Regions from separate parts of the Streptomyces sp. NPDC007971 genome, predicted to be linked through region 3. Evidence: riboswitches for the same ligand, from Rfam matches in the RefSeq annotation. Region 3 holds a riboswitch; each other region holds the start of a gene.

The links. A riboswitch is a leader RNA that binds a small molecule or an ion and turns the genes downstream of it on or off. The one in region 3 is predicted to bind cyclic di-AMP.
Positions count from the first base shown of each region.
Region 1: another riboswitch for cyclic di-AMP. It lies ahead of ACFZCP_RS00365 (NlpC/P60 family protein); the one in region 3 lies ahead of ACFZCP_RS44750 (NlpC/P60 family protein).
Region 2: another riboswitch for cyclic di-AMP. It lies ahead of ACFZCP_RS28400 (peptidoglycan DD-metalloendopeptidase family protein); the one in region 3 lies ahead of ACFZCP_RS44750 (NlpC/P60 family protein).

Region 1 covers NZ_JBIBJK010000001.1:81,801-87,481, reverse strand. The annotation lists gene ACFZCP_RS00375 (M23 family metallopeptidase) at 1-525, shown strand, start outside; gene pcrA (DNA helicase PcrA) at 610-3,102, opposite strand; cyclic di-AMP (ydaO/yuaA leader) riboswitch at 3,388-3,560, shown strand; gene ACFZCP_RS00365 (NlpC/P60 family protein) at 3,568-4,779, shown strand; gene ACFZCP_RS00360 (tellurite resistance/C4-dicarboxylate transporter family protein) at 4,901-5,681, shown strand, end outside.
Region 2 covers NZ_JBIBJK010000014.1:139,254-144,934, forward strand. The annotation lists gene ACFZCP_RS28390 (pitrilysin family protein) at 385-1,779, shown strand; gene ACFZCP_RS28395 (insulinase family protein) at 1,776-3,164, shown strand; cyclic di-AMP (ydaO/yuaA leader) riboswitch at 3,434-3,597, shown strand; gene ACFZCP_RS28400 (peptidoglycan DD-metalloendopeptidase family protein) at 3,610-4,368, shown strand; gene ACFZCP_RS28405 (hypothetical protein) at 4,532-4,699, opposite strand; gene ACFZCP_RS28410 (FCD domain-containing protein) at 4,698-5,393, shown strand.
Region 3 covers NZ_JBIBJK010000041.1:16,728-22,408, reverse strand. The annotation lists partial or broken gene ACFZCP_RS44755 (SpoIIE family protein phosphatase) at 1-1,687, shown strand, start outside; gene ACFZCP_RS44750 (NlpC/P60 family protein) at 1,793-3,016, opposite strand; cyclic di-AMP (ydaO/yuaA leader) riboswitch at 3,025-3,195, opposite strand; gene ACFZCP_RS44745 (TetR family transcriptional regulator) at 3,545-4,144, opposite strand; gene ACFZCP_RS44740 (hypothetical protein) at 4,711-5,289, shown strand.

The DNA of each region.
Region 1 (5,681 bases), on a different contig from region 3:
TCCGCCGGCGCCGACGACTTCGCCGACCGGGCGAGCCGTACGCAGGACCGCATCGACCTCAAGACCCAGCAGGCGCTGGAGAAGAAGAAGGCCGCCGCGGAGGCTGCGCTCAAGGAACGGATGCGTCCCAAGTTCGTTCTGCCGGTCACGCAGAAGGGCCTCAGCGCGTACTTCGGCCAGGCCGGTGTGAACTGGATGTCCGTGCACACGGGCATCGACTTCCCGGTCTCCTACGGCACCACGGTGATGGCCGCCACCGACGGCGTCGTCTCCACCAAGTGGAACAGCGCCTACGGCAACATGCTGATCCTGACGGCGAAGGACGGCACGGAGACCTGGTACTGCCACCTCTCCAGCTACCGCGTCGCCTCCGGCACGACGGTCAAGGCCGGCCAGCCGGTCGCCTACTCCGGCAACTCGGGCAACTCCACCGGCCCGCATCTGCACTTCGAGGTGCGGCCTGCGGGCGGGGCGGCCATAGACCCGCTGCCGTGGCTGCGCAGCCACGGCCTGGACCCGACCTGAGCCCTGCCACGACGGCGCCCTGCACGAGCCCCGCACCTGCCCCGTACGCGACGAGCCCCGCCGGACCGGCGGGGCTCGCTGCGTCTACAGCTTCTCGACCGGGGCGTACCGCAGCAGCAGTCGCTTCGGCTTGCCGTCCCCGAAGTCGATCGTCGCCTGGGCCTTGTCGTCCGTGCCCGACACCGCGACGACCGACCCGAGCCCGAACTGGTCGTGGGTGACCCGGTCGCCGACCGCCAGGGACACCACCGGCTTCTCGGAGGCCCGCCGAGTGGCGAACCCGGACGCGCCCGCCGCCGACGAGCGCGAGCGGGACGAGGAGAGCGAGGCCGCGATCCCGGAGGCCGGACCGGAGGACACCGGTGCGACCGCTCCCGTCCGCTTCCACTCCACATGGGCGGCCGGGATCTCCTCCAGGAAGCGGGAGGGCGGGTTGTAGGACGGCTGGCCCCAGGCGCTGCGCATCGCCGACCGCGTGAGGTAGAGCCGCTCCCGCGCACGCGTGATGCCGACGTACGCCAGGCGCCGCTCCTCCTCCAGCTCCTTGGTCTGTCCGAGGGCGCGCATGTGCGGGAAGACGCCGTCCTCCATGCCGGTCAGGAAGACGACCGGGAACTCCAGGCCCTTGGCGGTGTGCAGGGTCATCAGCGTGATGACGCCGGAGCCTTCCTCGTCCTCGTCGGGGATCTGGTCGGAGTCGGCGACCAGCGCCACCTTCTCCAGGAAGTCGGCGAGCGTGCCCTGCTCGTCCTCCCCGCGCTCCTGCTCGAACTCCAGCGCGACGGCCGCGAGTTCCTGGAGGTTCTCGATACGGGTCTCGTCCTGCGGGTCGGTGGAGGCCTGCAACTCGGCCAGGTAGCCGGTGCGTTCGAGCACCGCCTCCAGGACGGTCGCCGGTCCTGCCCCGGACTCCACGATCGTGCGCAGGTCCTCCATCAGCGTGTTGAACCGCTTGACCGCGTTGGTGGAGCGCGCGGCCATGCCGTAGGCCTCGTCCACGCGCTTGAGAGCCTGCGGGAAGCTGATCTTCTCGCGCTGGGAGAGGGCGTCGATCATCGCCTCCGCGCGCTCGCCGATGCCGCGCTTGGGGACGTTGAGGATGCGGCGCAGCGGCACCGAGTCCTCGGGGTTGGCGAGGACGCGCAGGTAGGCCAGGACGTCCCGGACCTCCTTGCGCTCGTAGAAGCGCACACCGCCGACGACCTTGTAGGGCAGGCCGACGCGAATGAAGACCTCTTCGAAGACACGGGACTGCGCATTGGTGCGGTAGAAGACGGCGACGTCCCCGGACTTCGCCTCGCCCGCGTCCGTGAGGCGGTCTATCTCGTCGGCGACGAACTGGGCCTCGTCGTGCTCGGTGTCCGCGACGTAGCCGGTGATCCGGGCGCCCTGGCCGGCGTTGGTCCACAGGTTCTTGGGGCGGCGGGACTCGTTGCGCTCGATGACCGCGTTGGCGGCGGACAGGATGGTCTGCGTGGAGCGGTAGTTCTGCTCCAGCAGGATCGTCGTCGCGTTCGGGTAGTCCTCCTCGAACTGGAGGATGTTGCGGATGGTCGCGCCCCGGAAGGCGTAGATCGACTGGTCCGCGTCACCCACGACGCACAGCTCGGCGGGCGGGAGGTCGTGCTCGCCCGGCGGGACGTCGACGTCCACGGCGGCGCGCTCGCCGGTGCCCACCAGCTCGCGCACGAGGGCGTACTGGGCGTGATTGGTGTCCTGGTACTCGTCGACCATGACGTGCCGGAAGCGGCGGCGGTAGTGCTCGGCCACGTCCGGGAAGGCGCGCAGCAGGTTGACCGTCGTCATGATCAGGTCGTCGAAGTCGAGCGCGTTGGCCTCGCGCAGCCGCGACTGGTAGAGCGCGTAGGCCTGGGCGAGGGTCTTCTCGAAGCCGTCGCCCGCCCGGGCGGCGAAGTCCTCCTCGTCGATCAGCTCGTTCTTCAGGTTGCTGATCTTGGCGCTGAAGGACTTGGGCGGGAAGCGCTTGGGGTCGAGGTCCAGATCGCGGCAGACCAGGGCCATCAGGCGCTTGCTGTCGGCGGCATCGTAGATGGAGAAGCTCGACGTGAAGCCGAGCTTCTTGGACTCGCGCCGCAGGATCCTCACGCACGCGCTGTGGAAGGTCATGACCCACATCGCGTTCGCGCGCGGGCCGACGAGCTGCTCGACGCGCTCCTTCATCTCGCCCGCGGCCTTGTTGGTGAAGGTGATCGCGAGGATCTGACCCGGGTGCACGCTCCGCTCGGCGAGCAGATGGGCGATGCGGTGGGTGAGCACGCGGGTCTTGCCGGAGCCCGCGCCGGCGACGATGAGCAGCGGCGAGCCGGCGTGGACGACCGCGGCGCGCTGGTTCTCGTTCAGCCCCTCCAGGAGCGCTGCCGCGTCGATCGCGGGGCGCGGGGCTCCGTCGCGGTAGTAGGCGTCCCGGTCCGGCGGCACGTCGAACTTCCCGCCGAACAGATCGCCCGGAAGCGACTCCGGAGCGTGATCGTCCTCGGGCGGCGGCGGGGGTTCCTCGTCGTTCCCGCGAGGGGGCTGGAGGTCCGCCAGGAAGCTGTCGTCAAAGAGGCTGCTCATCGCTCTCCGAGTCTAGGGTGCCGCACCGACAACCGGTCGCCGTCCCGGGAACACGGCCCCCGCAGGCACCCGCTATCGGACACGGTCCCGGAGAGTCGATCACCACTCCGCTCCGCGCCGATTGCCCCTCACGCTGCGAGAGCGTCTTGTCACGCCTGTATGAAAACGGCCTCAGGTCACGGAAATGTATCGGACATATGACACTCCAACCTTCACAGGAGTCACACGAGTTGGCTAGGTTGCGGTCAGGCCGCACGACCCCCTTCCGGCGAACGTCGCCGAGCGCTGCGGCCTCCGCCGAGTCCGGTACGCCTCCACATGGCCGCCGGAGCCGGGGACCCACCGATCCTGGGGTGAATCGGCCGACTCCCGTCCGGGACGAAGCCGTAGGGCAACCCTTCCGAACCACCCGCCCGAACCCGACAGCTAACCCGGTAGGCGGCCCATTGGAAGGAGTCGCCTCCCTTGGCGTCGCACCGCAAGCCGCGCCCCGGCACAGCCCTCGGAGCGGGCGTCCGCACACCCGCTCTCGCCACCGCCGCCATCACCTCCGTGGCCGTCCTGTCCCAGACGGCCGAGGCCGTCCCCGCACTCGACGGCCGTCCGAGCCCGGCCGAGATCGAGAAGAAGGTCGACGAGTTCTACCGCCGGGCCGACGCGGCGGCCGAGGAGCAGCCGGCGGGCCGGCAGCAGGGGAAGGCGGACGCCCTGGCCGAGGAGAGTGCCCGGCGCCCGGGCCGGCTCGCCAAGGCCCGTGAGGGGCTGGGTTCCTTCGCCACCGCCCCGGACACGACCGCCCTCCTCGCGGAGTTTCCGCAGGACCACTTCGCCCCGCACCGGGTGATGAAGCGGCTGGCCTCGCGTGTGAAGGACGCGGCCGAGCGGGGGCGGACCACCGCGGACCCCGACGCCACCCCTGACGTGGACCCCGGCGTGGCCCCCGAGGCGAGCCCCGAGACTTCGGCGGCACCGTACGACGTGAAGGCGGCCAAGGCCGCCGTCCAGAAGAAGCTCGTCACCGCGCGCGACCTGCTGTCACGGCTCACGGCCCAGGAGAACGCGCAGCCGGCCTCGGCCGGGCAGTGGAACCGGGAGGAGGCCGCATGGCAGACGGCCGAGCAGCCGGACCGGGAAGAGGCCACGTGGCAGACGGCCGAGCCGACGCGGCGGCGGGCACGGGCACGGCAGGAGACCGGGTCGCCGTCCACCGGATCCACCGGATCGCCGTCCACGGCATCCGCCGACTCATCGTCCATCGGATCCATCGGGTCGCGGTCCACCGGGTCGACCGGGTCCACCGGATCCGTCGGCTCGTACGCCAGCCGGGCCGACAAGGCGGTCGCCTTCGCCCGTGCCCAGATCGGCAAGCCGTACGTGTCCGGTGCCAGTGGCCCCGGCTCCTACGACTGCGCCGGCCTGACCCAGGCCGCCTGGAGAGCCGCCGGTGTGGCCCTCCCGCGCACCGGCCGCGACCAGGCCCGGGCGGGCACCCCCGTGCCCCTCGCCGACCTCCTGCCGGGCGATCTGGTCTTCTTCCACGGCGACAGCAGCCATGTCGGCATCTGCACCGGAGACGGCAAGCTGGTCCACGCCCCGACGCCCGGCGGGTGCGTCCGCGAGGAGCCCGTCTACCAGTGGGGCGAATCGGTCGTGCACAGCGTGGTGCGGCCCGTCTGACCGGTGCCCTCCTCCCGACCCGTACCTGCCCGACCCACGCTCTCCCGGCCCGTGCTCTTTTCGAGCCCCACGCGCGCGTGCCCTCCCCCCGCGGGCCGCCCGGCTGCCTAGCATCGGGCGCATGCCCGGCATCTCGGCTCTGCGTGCGTGGTGGGCGGGGCGTCCGCCGGCGGCGGGGGCCGCCGTGATGGCGACCGGCATCGTGTCGGTGGACCTGCACCTGGCAGGCGCCGAGACGCTGTCCCGGGTCTTCCTGTGGCTCGCCTGCATCGCCTGGGTGGCGCTCGCTGCGCACTTCGCCGTACGGCTGGTGGGGCAGTGGGAGCGGTGGGTGACCGAGGCCCGGAGCCCGGGCGCGCTCACCGCCGTCGCCGCCACGACGGTCCTCGGCACCCGGATCTCGGCGCTCGGCCTGCAGCATCTCGCGCAGACGTCACTGGCCCTGGCGGCGCTGCTCTGGCCACCGCTGCTGGTGCTCGTCGTACGGCACTGGCGGCCGCGCATGCCAGGGGCGGTGTTCCTGTGTTGTGTGGCCACAGAGGGGCTCGCGGTGCTGGCCGCGACCCTGGCCGCGGCCACGACGACCGCATGGCTCGCGCGCGCCGCGATGGTGCTGTTCTGGCTGGGCCTGGTCCTCTACGGGCTCGCCCTGGTGCACTTCGACCTGCGGCAGGTCCTGGAGGGGCCCGGGGACCAGTGGATCGCGGGCGGGGCGCTCGCCATCTCGGCGCTGGCGGGGGCGAGGCTGCTGTCCGCCGACAGCGCGCGTCTGTATCTCTGGAACGACGACGACCGCGGTGTGCTGCGTGACACGACGGTCGTGCTGCTGGTGCTGGACCTGGCCTGGTACGTGGTGCTGCTGGCCGCCGAGGCGGTCCGGCCGCGGCCGGGCTACGACACCC
Region 2 (5,681 bases), on a different contig from region 3:
CCATTGTGGACCGAGGTACTGACAACCCGGGCCGCGACCCGGTCTCCGCAGCCCGGACCGGGACCGCCGACCGGCACCGGGAGGGACCGCCGACCGGCACCGGGAGGACCGCGGACCGGTACGGGGAGGAACCGCGGACCGGTACGGGGAGGACCGCGGACCGGTACGGGGAGGAACCACGGACGGGTACCGGGGAGCGCCGCGGACCGGTGCCGGAGAGCGCTCCGGAGCCGTCCCACGCCACCCGGGACGCAGGCTACGCGATCCGCTGTGGGCGTACGCCCGGCGGGAACTTCGCCGAGGCGTCGCACGCTTGCATACAGTGGCAGGACCGGCAGGAAATCCGCGGTTTCGACGACCGCCTCCGCTCGCGAAGGGACGTACATGCCCATGGGTCACACGACCACAGCCGAGGCAGGCTCCGGGGGCCTGACAGCGACCGAGCACCGCCTGGCCAACGGTCTGCGCGTGGTGCTCTCCGAGGACCACCTGACCCCGGTGGCGGCGGTCTGCCTCTGGTACGACGTCGGCTCCCGCCACGAAGTCAAGGGGCGCACCGGCCTGGCTCACCTTTTCGAGCACCTGATGTTCCAGGGTTCGGCCCAGGTCACGGGCAACGGCCACTTCGAGCTCGTGCAGGGTGCGGGCGGCTCGCTCAACGGCACCACCAGCTTCGAGCGCACCAACTACTTCGAGACCATGCCCACCCACCAGCTGGAGCTCGCGCTGTGGCTGGAGGCCGACCGCATGGGCTCGCTGCTGGCCGCGCTGGACGACGAGTCCATGGAGAACCAGCGGGACGTCGTCAAGAACGAGCGCCGCCAGCGCTACGACAACGTGCCCTACGGCACCTCCTTCGAGAAGCTGACCGCGCTGGTCTACCCCGAGGGCCACCCGTACCACCACACGCCGATCGGCTCGATGGCGGACCTGGACGCGGCCACCCTGGAGGACGCGCGGCGGTTCTTCCGCACCTACTACGCGCCCAACAACGCGGTGCTCTCCGTGGTCGGCGACATCGACCCCGTGCAGACCCTTGCCTGGATCGAGAAGTACTTCGGGTCGATCCAGGCCCACGACGGCAAGCCCGAGCCCCGCGACGGCTCCCTGCCCGAGACCATCGGCGAGCAGCTGCGCGAGGTCGTCGTCGAAGAGGTGCCCGCCCGCGCCCTGATGGCCGCCTACCGGCTGCCGCACGACGGCACCCGCGAGGCGGACGCGGCCGACCTGGCCCTCACCGTCCTCGGCGGCGGCGAGTCCTCCCGCCTGTACAACCGGCTCGTGCGCCGCGACCGCACGGCCGTCACGGCCGGCTTCGGCCTGCTGCGCCTGGCGGGCGCGCCCTCCCTCGGCTGGCTGGACGTGAAGACCTCCGGTGACGTCGAGGTCCCGGTCATCGAGAGCGCGATCGACGAGGAGCTGGCCCGGTTCGCCGCGGAGGGCCCTACGCCCGAGGAAATGGAGCGCGCCCAGGCCCAGTTGGAGCGCGAGTGGCTGGACCGGCTCGGCACGGTCGCCGGCCGCGCGGACGAACTGTGCCGCTACGCCGTCCTGTTCGGCGACCCGCAGCTCGCCCTCACCGCCGTCCAGCGGGTCCTGGCGGTGACCCCCGAAGAGGTTCAGGAGGTCGCCAAGGCCCGCCTGCGCCCCGACAACCGCGCGGTCCTCGTCTACGAGCCGAAGTCCCCGGAGGGCGTCGAGGACGCCGACGTGCCCGAGGACCCGGAGCAGGAAGCGACCGTAGAGGTCGGCAACGACGACGAGGAGACGGCCAAGTGAGCGAGCTCGCCACGATGGACTTCCACCCCCGGCCGCAGGCCGGCGAGGCCAGGCCCTGGGCGTTCCCGGCCCCCGAGCGCGGCAGCCTGGACAACGGCCTGACCGTGCTGCGCTGCCACCGCCCCGGCCAGCAGGTCGTCGCCGTGGAGGTGCTGCTGGACGCGCCCCTGGACGCCGAGCCGGCCGGCCTGGACGGCGTCGCCACGATCATGGCGCGGGCCTTCTCCGAGGGCACCGACCGCCACTCCGCCGAGGAGTTCGCCGCCGAGCTGGAGCGGGCCGGCGCCACGCTCGACGCGATCGCCGACCACCCCGGCGTCCGCCTCGCCCTGGAGGTCCCGGCCTCCCGGCTGGCCAAGGGACTCGCCCTGCTGGCCGACGCCCTGCGTGCGCCCGCGTTCGCAGAGAGCGAGGTCGAGCGGCTGGTCCGCAACCGCCTGGACGAGATCCCGCACGAACTGGCCAACCCCTCCCGCCGGGCGGCCAAGGAACTCTCCAAGGAGCTGTTCCCGGCGACCTCGCGCATGTCGCGCCCCCGTCAGGGCACCGAGGAGACGGTCGAGAAGATCGACGCGGCGGCCGTACGCGCCTTCTACGACCGTCATGTGCGGCCCGCCACGGCCACCGTGGTGGTCGTCGGCGACCTCACCGGTACCGACCTGGACGCGCTGCTCGCCGACACCCTGGGCGCCTGGACCGGCACCCCCGGCGAACCCCGGCCCGTGCCTGCGGTCAGCGCCGACGACACCGGCCGTGTCGTCATCGTGGACCGGCCCGGCGCCGTCCAGACCCAGCTGCTCATCGGCCGCATCGGCCCGGACCGGCACGACCGGGTGTGGCCCGCCCAGGTGCTCGGCACGTACTGCCTCGGCGGCACCCTCACCTCCCGCCTGGACCGGGTCCTGCGCGAGGAGAAGGGGTACACCTACGGGGTGCGCGCCTTCGGGCAGGTCCTGCGCTCCGCGCCGGACGGCACGGGTGCCTCGATGCTCGCCATCAGCGGCTCCGTGGACACTCCGAACACTGGTCCCGCGCTCGGGGACCTGTGGACGGTGCTGCGCACGCTCGCGGCGGACGGCCTGACCGACGCCGAGCGCGATGTGGCCGTGCAGAACCTCGTCGGGGTGGCGCCGCTGAAGTACGAGACCGCCGCCGCCGTCGCGAGCACCCTGGCGGACCAGGTCGAGCAGCACCTGCCCGACGACTTCCAGGCGACGCTGTATCAGCAGCTCGCCGCCACCGGCACGGTGGAGGCCACCGCGGCGGTCATCAACGCCTTCCCGGTGGACCGCATGGTGACGGTCCTCGTCGGCGACGCGGCCGAGATCAAGGCGCCGGTCGAGGCGCTCGGGATCGGTGAAGTCACCGTCGTGACGGCCGAGTAGCAGCCGCACGGCACCACGCGCGCGGGGCTCTGACGGCCGACGGGTCATCAGGGCCCCTTGCCGTGCGCCCGCCTTCTCCGGACGGCCGTGCGCCCGCCTTCTCCGGACGGCCGTGCGCCCGCCTTCTCCGGATGTCCGAATTGAGGCAGAGCTGCCTGTCTGCCCTGTGGGATGTACTACAAAAACGCGGATCCGTTTGGGGATCGAAAGTCGGGCCGCTTAGCGTCGTCCGGGCTGTTCGTCAGGCAGTGCGCCGCACCCGCGGCACCGGACAGTCATCGCCGAGTCCCCGTACGGCGCGAGCCAGGGGAGCCGGGGACCCACCGCAGTCCCTGGGGTGAATCGGACGCCCGCGCGCGAGCGAGGGGGTCCGTAGGAGACCTTCCTGCTCCGAACCCGTCAGCTAACCCGGTAGGCGAGAGGGAAGGAAAGGACCAGCCACTTCATGGCGTTCACAGGCGCCACCGGGAAGCACCGCAGGCCCGGCCGGGTCAGGCGCACCTCCACCCGGGCGGCCGGCATCGCGGCCCTCACCGGAACCGGTGTCATCGGTACCCTCGCTGCCACGCCGGCGCTCGCCGCCGCCGACAGCCCCGCCGAGCAGACCGGCCTCACCCCGGTCATCACCGTGAGCGACTCGCTCGCGGAGCAGATCGACGAGCAGGCCACCGCCCAGAAGGAGGCCGCCGAGCAGAAGGCGGCCGAGGAGGCCGCGGCCAAGGCCGCCGCCGAGAAGGCCAGGAAGGACCGCGAGGCCCGGGCACGCGCCGCCCGTGACGCCGAGCGCAAGCGCCTGAACGCCTTCGTGGCCCCGATCGCGAACTCCTACGTCTCCACCGGCTACAAGACCGGCGGCTCCCTGTGGTCCTCCGGTTCGCACACCGGCATCGACTTCCACGCGGCCAGCGGCACGACCGTCCACGCGGCCGGCGCCGGCACCGTCGTCTCCACCGGCTGGGGCGGCGCCTACGGCAACCAGATCGTGATCCGGATGGCGGACGGCATGTACACCCAGTACGGCCATCTGTCGTCCATCGGCGTCACCGTGGGCCAGAAGGTCACCCCGGGCCAGCAGATCGGCCTGTCCGGCGCGACCGGCAACGTCACCGGACCGCATCTGCACTTCGAGGCCCGTACGAGCCCCGACTACGGCTCGGACATCGACCCGGTCGCCTACCTCCGCAAGCACGGCGTGAACGTCTGACCCCGGCGGCCACCCCGTGCCCGTCCGACCCCCGGCGGCCACGGCTCTACCGTCCGACCCCCGGCAGGCACGGCGTGACCGTCCGGCCCCTGGCAAGTACGGCGTGATCGCCGGACACCCGGCACGCACGGTGTGAGTGTCCGAGACCAGCCCAAGCCCCGGCTCACGAGCCGGGGCTTTCGCTGTTTTTCACTGCGCCGACAGCACCCGCTGTCCAAAAAATATCCATGGATTCCGGCCCGCCGTCGGAAATTCCGGCGCATTGCAATAGAGTCACGGAACACACGTCCATCGTCGACGTTTCACGGGGATTAAGACGGAGGTCGGTCATGCGTGTTCCGGCGCAGTCGGTGTGCACGGCGATCCGGGACGACATCGTCGCCGGTGTCCACGAGCGCGGCAGCCGCCTCACCGAGGAAGTCCTGGCCCGTCGCTACGGCGTCTCGCGCGTCCCCGTCCGCGAGGCGCTGCGCACCCTGGAGGCGGAGGGGTTCGTGGTGACCCGGCGGCACGCGGGTGCCTGTGTGGCCGAGCCGACCGAGCAGGAGGCCGCGGACCTGCTGGAGATGCGCGTGCTGCTGGAGCCCCTCGGCGCCTCCCGGGCCGCCCAGCGGCGCACCGAGGCCCATCTCAAGGTGCTGCGCGGTCTGGTCCGGCTGGGCCAGGAGCGGGCCAGGCACGGCAGCAGCGAGGATCTGCGCTCGCTGGGCGGATGGTTCCACGAGACACTCGCGCAGGCCTCGGGCAGTTCCTCGCTGACCTCGGTACTGACCCAGCTGCGGCACAAGATCGCCTGGATGTACACCGTGGAGGCACTGCCGAGCCCGGTGGATCTGTGGGCGGAGCGCGGCGCCATCGTGGACGCGGTGGCGCGCGGCGACGGCGAGCGCGCGCGGGCGATCACGGCGCTCCACGCCGAGCGCGCGACGGCCGCGCACCGGCTGCGATTCCCCTCACAGGGGGACCACGCGGAGCGCGTGAGGAATTCGCAACATGCTGTAAACATGCCGAGCCTGCGGCATTAACACGGGCGCCGTATACAAAGAGGAGATATTCGGCGGACGTGCATTTCCGCTGCCTTTTTCTCGGCGCCTCGTGAATTCGCGACCGTGCACCGTTCGTGCGGCCGCGGTGAATTCATCCGGCCGCCCACGCCCAAACCTTCCGCCGCTCACGCCCAAGCCTCCCGCCGCTCACGCCCAAGGCTCCGGTCGGCCATGCGCAGCGCTCCGGCTGTCCCGCCCAGGACGCAGCGGCCCGACAACGCGGAAGCCGCGCCGCCCGGAAAGGGCGACGCGGCTTCCGCGTACGGC
Region 3 (5,681 bases):
CGGTGTGGTGCTCGCGGCGGCCACCGCCGGCACGGCACTGATCAGCAAACGGCTGCGCCGTCAGACACAGGGTCTGGGCCCTGCGCAGATGACCCGCGTGTACGAGCACCACGACGCCGTCCTGCACGCGGTGCGGGAAGGCGTACTGATCACCGATGACCAGGGCTGCCTGCTCCTGGCGAACGACGAGGCGCGACGTCTGCTGGGGCTCGAAGGCGACGTGGAGGGGCGGCCCGTCACAGGTCTGGGTCTGGAGCCGACGGCCGAACGGCTTCTGCTGTCCGGCGCGGCGGCCACGGACCGGGTGATCCAGGTCGGGGAACGGCTGCTGGCGATCAGTCAGCGCCCGATGGCACAGCAGCCCGGGCTGGGAGGCGCGGTGGCCACCCTGCGTGACACCCCGGAACTCAGCGCTCTGATGGGTCGCGTCGAAGCGGTCCAGGAACGGCTCAGGCTGCTGTACGACGCCGCCATACGGATCGGCACCACGCTCAACGTGACACGCACCGCCGAGGAATTGACCGAGCTGGCCGTACCCAGGTTCGCCGACTACGTCACCGTCGACCTGGGCGATGCGGTTCTGCGGGGCGAGGAACCGAACCTGCTGACCATGACCGAGCTGCGCCGTGTCGCCCTGCACGGCATCCGCCAGGACACCCCGCTGTACCGGCCCGGCGAACTCATCCGTTTCGACCCCTCCACGCCACAGGCCTCGGGGTTCGGCTCCGGGCGGATGGTGCTGGAGGCCGACATGGCGGCGTTCTCCGGCTGGCAGGCGCAGGCCCCCGACCGCGCGCGCAGACTGGTGGCCTACGGCATTCACTCCATGATCGTCGCTCTGCTGCGGGCACGCGGAGTGGTTCTCGGCGTGGCGACGTTCTGGCGCTCCAAGGAGCCCCAGCCCCGACGCTCACGGGCGCCACCTGTCTGTACGGCGGTCTGCGACCCGGTGTCGGGTCTGTGCACCATGGCCAGGGCCGGCCATCCGGACCCCCTCGTCGTGGCCCCGGACGGACGCGCGGACCTGGCGGGCGTACCGGCCGGTCCTCCGCTCGGCCTGGGAGGACTGCCCTATGAGAGACATGAGACACGTCTGCCCGAGGGCAGCAGCATCGTGCTGTACACCGACGGCCTGGTCGAGGACCGGCAACGTGACATCGACGAGGGGATAGAGCAGCTGCGCAGTGCTCTTGCGTACGGCGGACGGACACCGGAGCAGATGTGTGCCGCCGTGATGGACGCGCTGCTGCCGACCGCACCGCGCGACGACGTGGCCCTTCTGGTCGCTCGCACCCGGCTGCTCCATGACGACCGTACCGCGGCCTGGAACGTGCCTTCCGATCCCTCGGCCGTGGCCGGCGTGCGCGCGCGTGCGGGCAGGCTGTTGCAGGGCTGAGGTCTGGACGAGGAGGCGTTCACCCTGGAGCTGATCCTCAGCGAACTGGTCACCAATGCCATCCGGCACGCGACCGGCCCCATCGGCGTCCGTCTGATCCGCGATCGCAGCCTCATCTGCGAAGTGTCCGACGGCAGCGATGTCTCCCCGCACCTGCGCAGGGCCACCACCATGGACGAGGGCGGACGCGGCCTGTTCCTGGTGGCCCAGTTCGCCGACCGCTGGGGCGTTCGCCACACGCCTGACGGCAAGGTCATCTGGACGGAACAGCAGCTTCCCGCGCAGCCGTGAAACGCCCGGTCCGCACCGGCCCGGGCTCTCACGCCGAGATGCTGCCTCTGCACGCGGAAGCGCATGCACGCGCTTGCGGGTCGGCCGTCTCGCCGCCACCGCACGTCAGGCCGGGCGGACCACGCTGTGGATGATCGAGTCACCGCCGTAGTAGATGGATTCCTCGCGGACGTAGGCGCCGGGCTTCGGCGCGTGGATCATCATGCCGTTGCCGATGTAGACACCGACGTGGCTGATGTCGTCGTAGAAGAAGACGAGGTCGCCGGGCTGGGCGTCGGTCAGGGACACCGTCTTGCCGGCGTTCACCTGGTCGTAGGTGGTGCGCGGCAGGGAGACGCCGGCGGCCTTCCAGGCGGCCTGGGTGAGGCCGGAGCAGTCGTAGGAGCCTGGCCCGGTGGCGCCCCAGACGTAGGGCTTGCCGACCTGCGCGCGGGCGAAGGCGAGCGCCTTCGCGGCCTTGGCGGCGTACGTGGAGCCCGACGAGGAGGTGGAGGTGCCCGAACCGGAGGACGAGCCGGATCCGGAGGACGAGCCCGATCCCGAGGAGGACCCGGATCCCGAGGAGGAGCCCGAGGTCGAGCCCGACGACGCACTCTGCTGCTTCTTCGCCGCCTGCGCCGCCGCGGCCTGCCGCTTGGCGAGCTCCGCCGCCTTGCGCGCCGCCTCCTCCTGCTTCTGCTTCTCGATCGCCGCCAGACGTGCCTTCTCCTCCGCCGTCAGCTTGGACAGCAGCTCCCGCGCGGTGGACAGCTTCGTCTGGACGGTGGACTTGGCCGTCTGGAGGTCGTTCTGCGACTTGGTCAGCGCTTCGAGGCTCCGGCCGGCCTCCTGCCGCGTCTTCATGGTCGCGGACTGCTCGGTGATGTAGTCGTCGACCGCGCCCTTCTGACGCGAGGTCATCCGGCTCATCAGCTGCGTCTGGTCGAAGTAGTCCTGCGGGTTGTCCGTGAGCAGGAAGGTCGCGGTGTCGGGGGCGGCGACCCCGTTCCGGTACTGGGCCGCGGCGAACAGGCCCAGCTCCTCACGCGCCTTGTTGAGGCTGGCCGTGCGCTTGGCCACGTCGTCGCGCAGGGCGTCGACGCGCTCGCGCTCCTTCGCGGTCTTCTCCTTCGCCGCGTCGTACTTCTCGGTCGCCGACTCGGCCTGGCGGTACAGGTCGTCGACCTTCTTCTCGACCTCTTCGAGGCTCGGCTTGTGGCCGGCGGAGGGGGCGGCATCGGCGTTCTGGGACAGCAGGGCCAGGGAGGTGAGGGCGGCCGTGGCGAGGACAGGGGTGCGTATGCCGACTACGCGCGTGCCCGTGGAGCCCGACTTGCGGTGCGACGCCAAGGGAGGCGACTCCTTCCATGTTCCGCCTACCGAGTTAGCTGTCGGGTTCGGGCGGGTGGTTCGGAAGGGTTGCCCTACGGCCCTGTCCCCGGAAGGGAGTTGGACCGGTTCACCCCAAGGTCGGTGGGTCCCCGGCTCCGGCTGCCGTGCGGGCGCGCCGGACTCGGCGGAGGCCGCACGGCCCGGCGACGTTCGCCGGTGGGGGTCGGGCGGCCTGTCGGGAACGCTAGCCAACTCGTGTGGCCCCTGTGAAGGATGATGGGCGATATGCCCGATACATTTTCGTGACCTTTGCTCGATGGCGTCGTTGAGCGCAGTCAATCCGCGTCGGTGTGGGACGAGTGGTCCGGAATTGCGCCGTCCACACATATGCGGGAGCGCCGGGCGCTCGGCTCGGCGCTCCCACCGAGCGCTCCGCTCGCGGCACCGAGCGAGACCGAGGAGGCCCATGCCGGCGGGAACCCGCCTCGACTCAAGGCCGCCGCAGGTGTGCCGCGCCCGGCGACCCAAACCGACCGCCGGTACGCCTCAGGCGACTCGCGGCCCCTGCAGGAGAGTCGCCGCGGCCGCCCTGGCCTGAGCCGCAGGGCGGGGGCTGCCCGAGATGGCCGCGGTGGTCATGGCCCCTTCGGCGAGCAGCACGACCTGATCGGCGACGTCCGCGGGAACTCCCGCCCGTCCTGCCAGGTCGGCCACGTAGTGCCGGAACCGCTCCTTGTGGTGGCGTGCGGCGTCGGTGACTTCCGGGGACGTGGCACCCAGCTCGCCGAAGGAGTTGATGAAGGCGCACCCACGGAAGTCCGGCTCCTCGAACCAGCCATGGAGCCAGTCGAAGACCACCAGCACACGTTCCCGGGGGGACACGTCCGCCGCCTCGACATGCTCCTTCAGATCGTTCAGCCACCGGGCGTCCCGCCGCCGCAGATACTCCTCGACCAGCGCACCCTTGGAGGGAAACTGCTGGTAGAGACGCCGGAGGGTGACTCCGGCGGCAGTGCGCACGGCATCCATTCCGATCGCCTGAATTCCCTGGCCGTAGAACAGCTCCTCGGCCGCATCCAGGATCCGGGTGCGGATCGGGTCTTCCTGCATCGCGGGCCGCCCTTGCCGTACGTGTGCGAGAACCATCGTTCTCCCAGGGTACGCGATCGGTCGCGAAAGCCGTCGCCGGACGTCCCCGGGAAGCCCAGGACGGACCCAGGAATCAGTGGCGGCCAGGACCGGGGTGGTCGTTCTTGCCTCGTCCGACCTACGAGCAGCGACACTGTCGCGCTCGCTGAACGTCGCACCCAGCACTCCGAGGGCACTTCGTTGCGGGACGCGAGTGAACGCCCCACCCCCCGCTCGCACTGCGCGAAACGGCGCAGGCCGTCGAAGACGATCGGTACACTCCGACCGCTTCAGCACCCTGAACATTCCTTGTTCATGGCGACTGCGACGTGAAGTTCGGAGTCAACTCCCGCAACTTTCACACCCGTTGAGTCACTCTCGCCGACGCGTCGAGCCCTGTTCGCTGCACGGAATGCCGACCTTCCGAACGTATATGCCACTGCGGATTGGGTACGCACAGAAGCTAATCGAAATTGTTGTGAGTACTATTCGGCCAAGCAACGGCACACAACTTCCGGGAGAGAGTCACTGTGGCCGAGAATCAGGATGAAACAACCAGCCTCAGGCCGTTGTACGCCGCTCGGGTGGCAGAAGACCTGACGCGCAACGCCGAAGAGCAGGAGCGTCTCAGCAGCGAGGTGGCCGCACTTCAGGAGAAGCTGGAGACGCTCCGCCACGACCAGGCCCTCCTGATCACCATGCAGCAGGCACTCGACAGCGCGGAGAAAGCGGACGACACGGTGTCCGTCGGCTCCGCCGGGGCCTCTCTTCCCCGTCAGACCACCCCCGTTCCGCGGAGCGGCAAGGAAACTCCCGCTCCGCAGGACGGCAAGGAAAAGGCGAGCCGCGCACGAAAGACCACGTCGAAGACGAAGTCGGCAGCCACTGCACCGTCTTCGCGAGCACCCAAGGGTGACACCGGCCCGACTCTGCGCGACCTCGTGGTCGGCCACCTGAGCCAGGAGGGTGAGCCCCGCTCGGCCCTCGACGTCACCGACGCTCTGACCGGTGCCCATCCGGACCGCGGCATCAAGATCACGGTCGTACGGAGCACTCTGGAAGCCATGGTCGCCAAGGGCCATGTCCGCCGCTCCAAGCAGGGCAAGTCCGTCTTCTACTCGGCGGTTTCCGCCACGGCCGAGCCTCAGCCGGCGACCGTCTGACCGAAGCTCTCGCAGATGACCGGTACGGGCGGTCAGCCATGACCTCCCGCACCGGACTCGCCGCATCTGCCGGTGGTTGACGAGCATCCCTACGTAAGCGCGCCGGTGGTCACGTCGGCCGAGCGGGCCACGACGAGAACATGGCCAGCAATGCTCAGGACTTGTAGATCGGTTCCAGCAGGGCGCCCGGAAGGCGTACTTTCACGAATGATCCTGTGGTGGTCACCGAGCAGGCCCCCGTTCGCACCGCGGGTCGGGAAGGCACGACCGTGCTCAGCGTAGTCATCCACGACGGTTCCGCCCGGTCCGGCTCCTTGATCGACGAGATCGTCCGCGAGGGCGCCCGCCGCAGGTCGGCCGCCGCTTTGGAGGCGGAAGTCGTCACTCCCCCG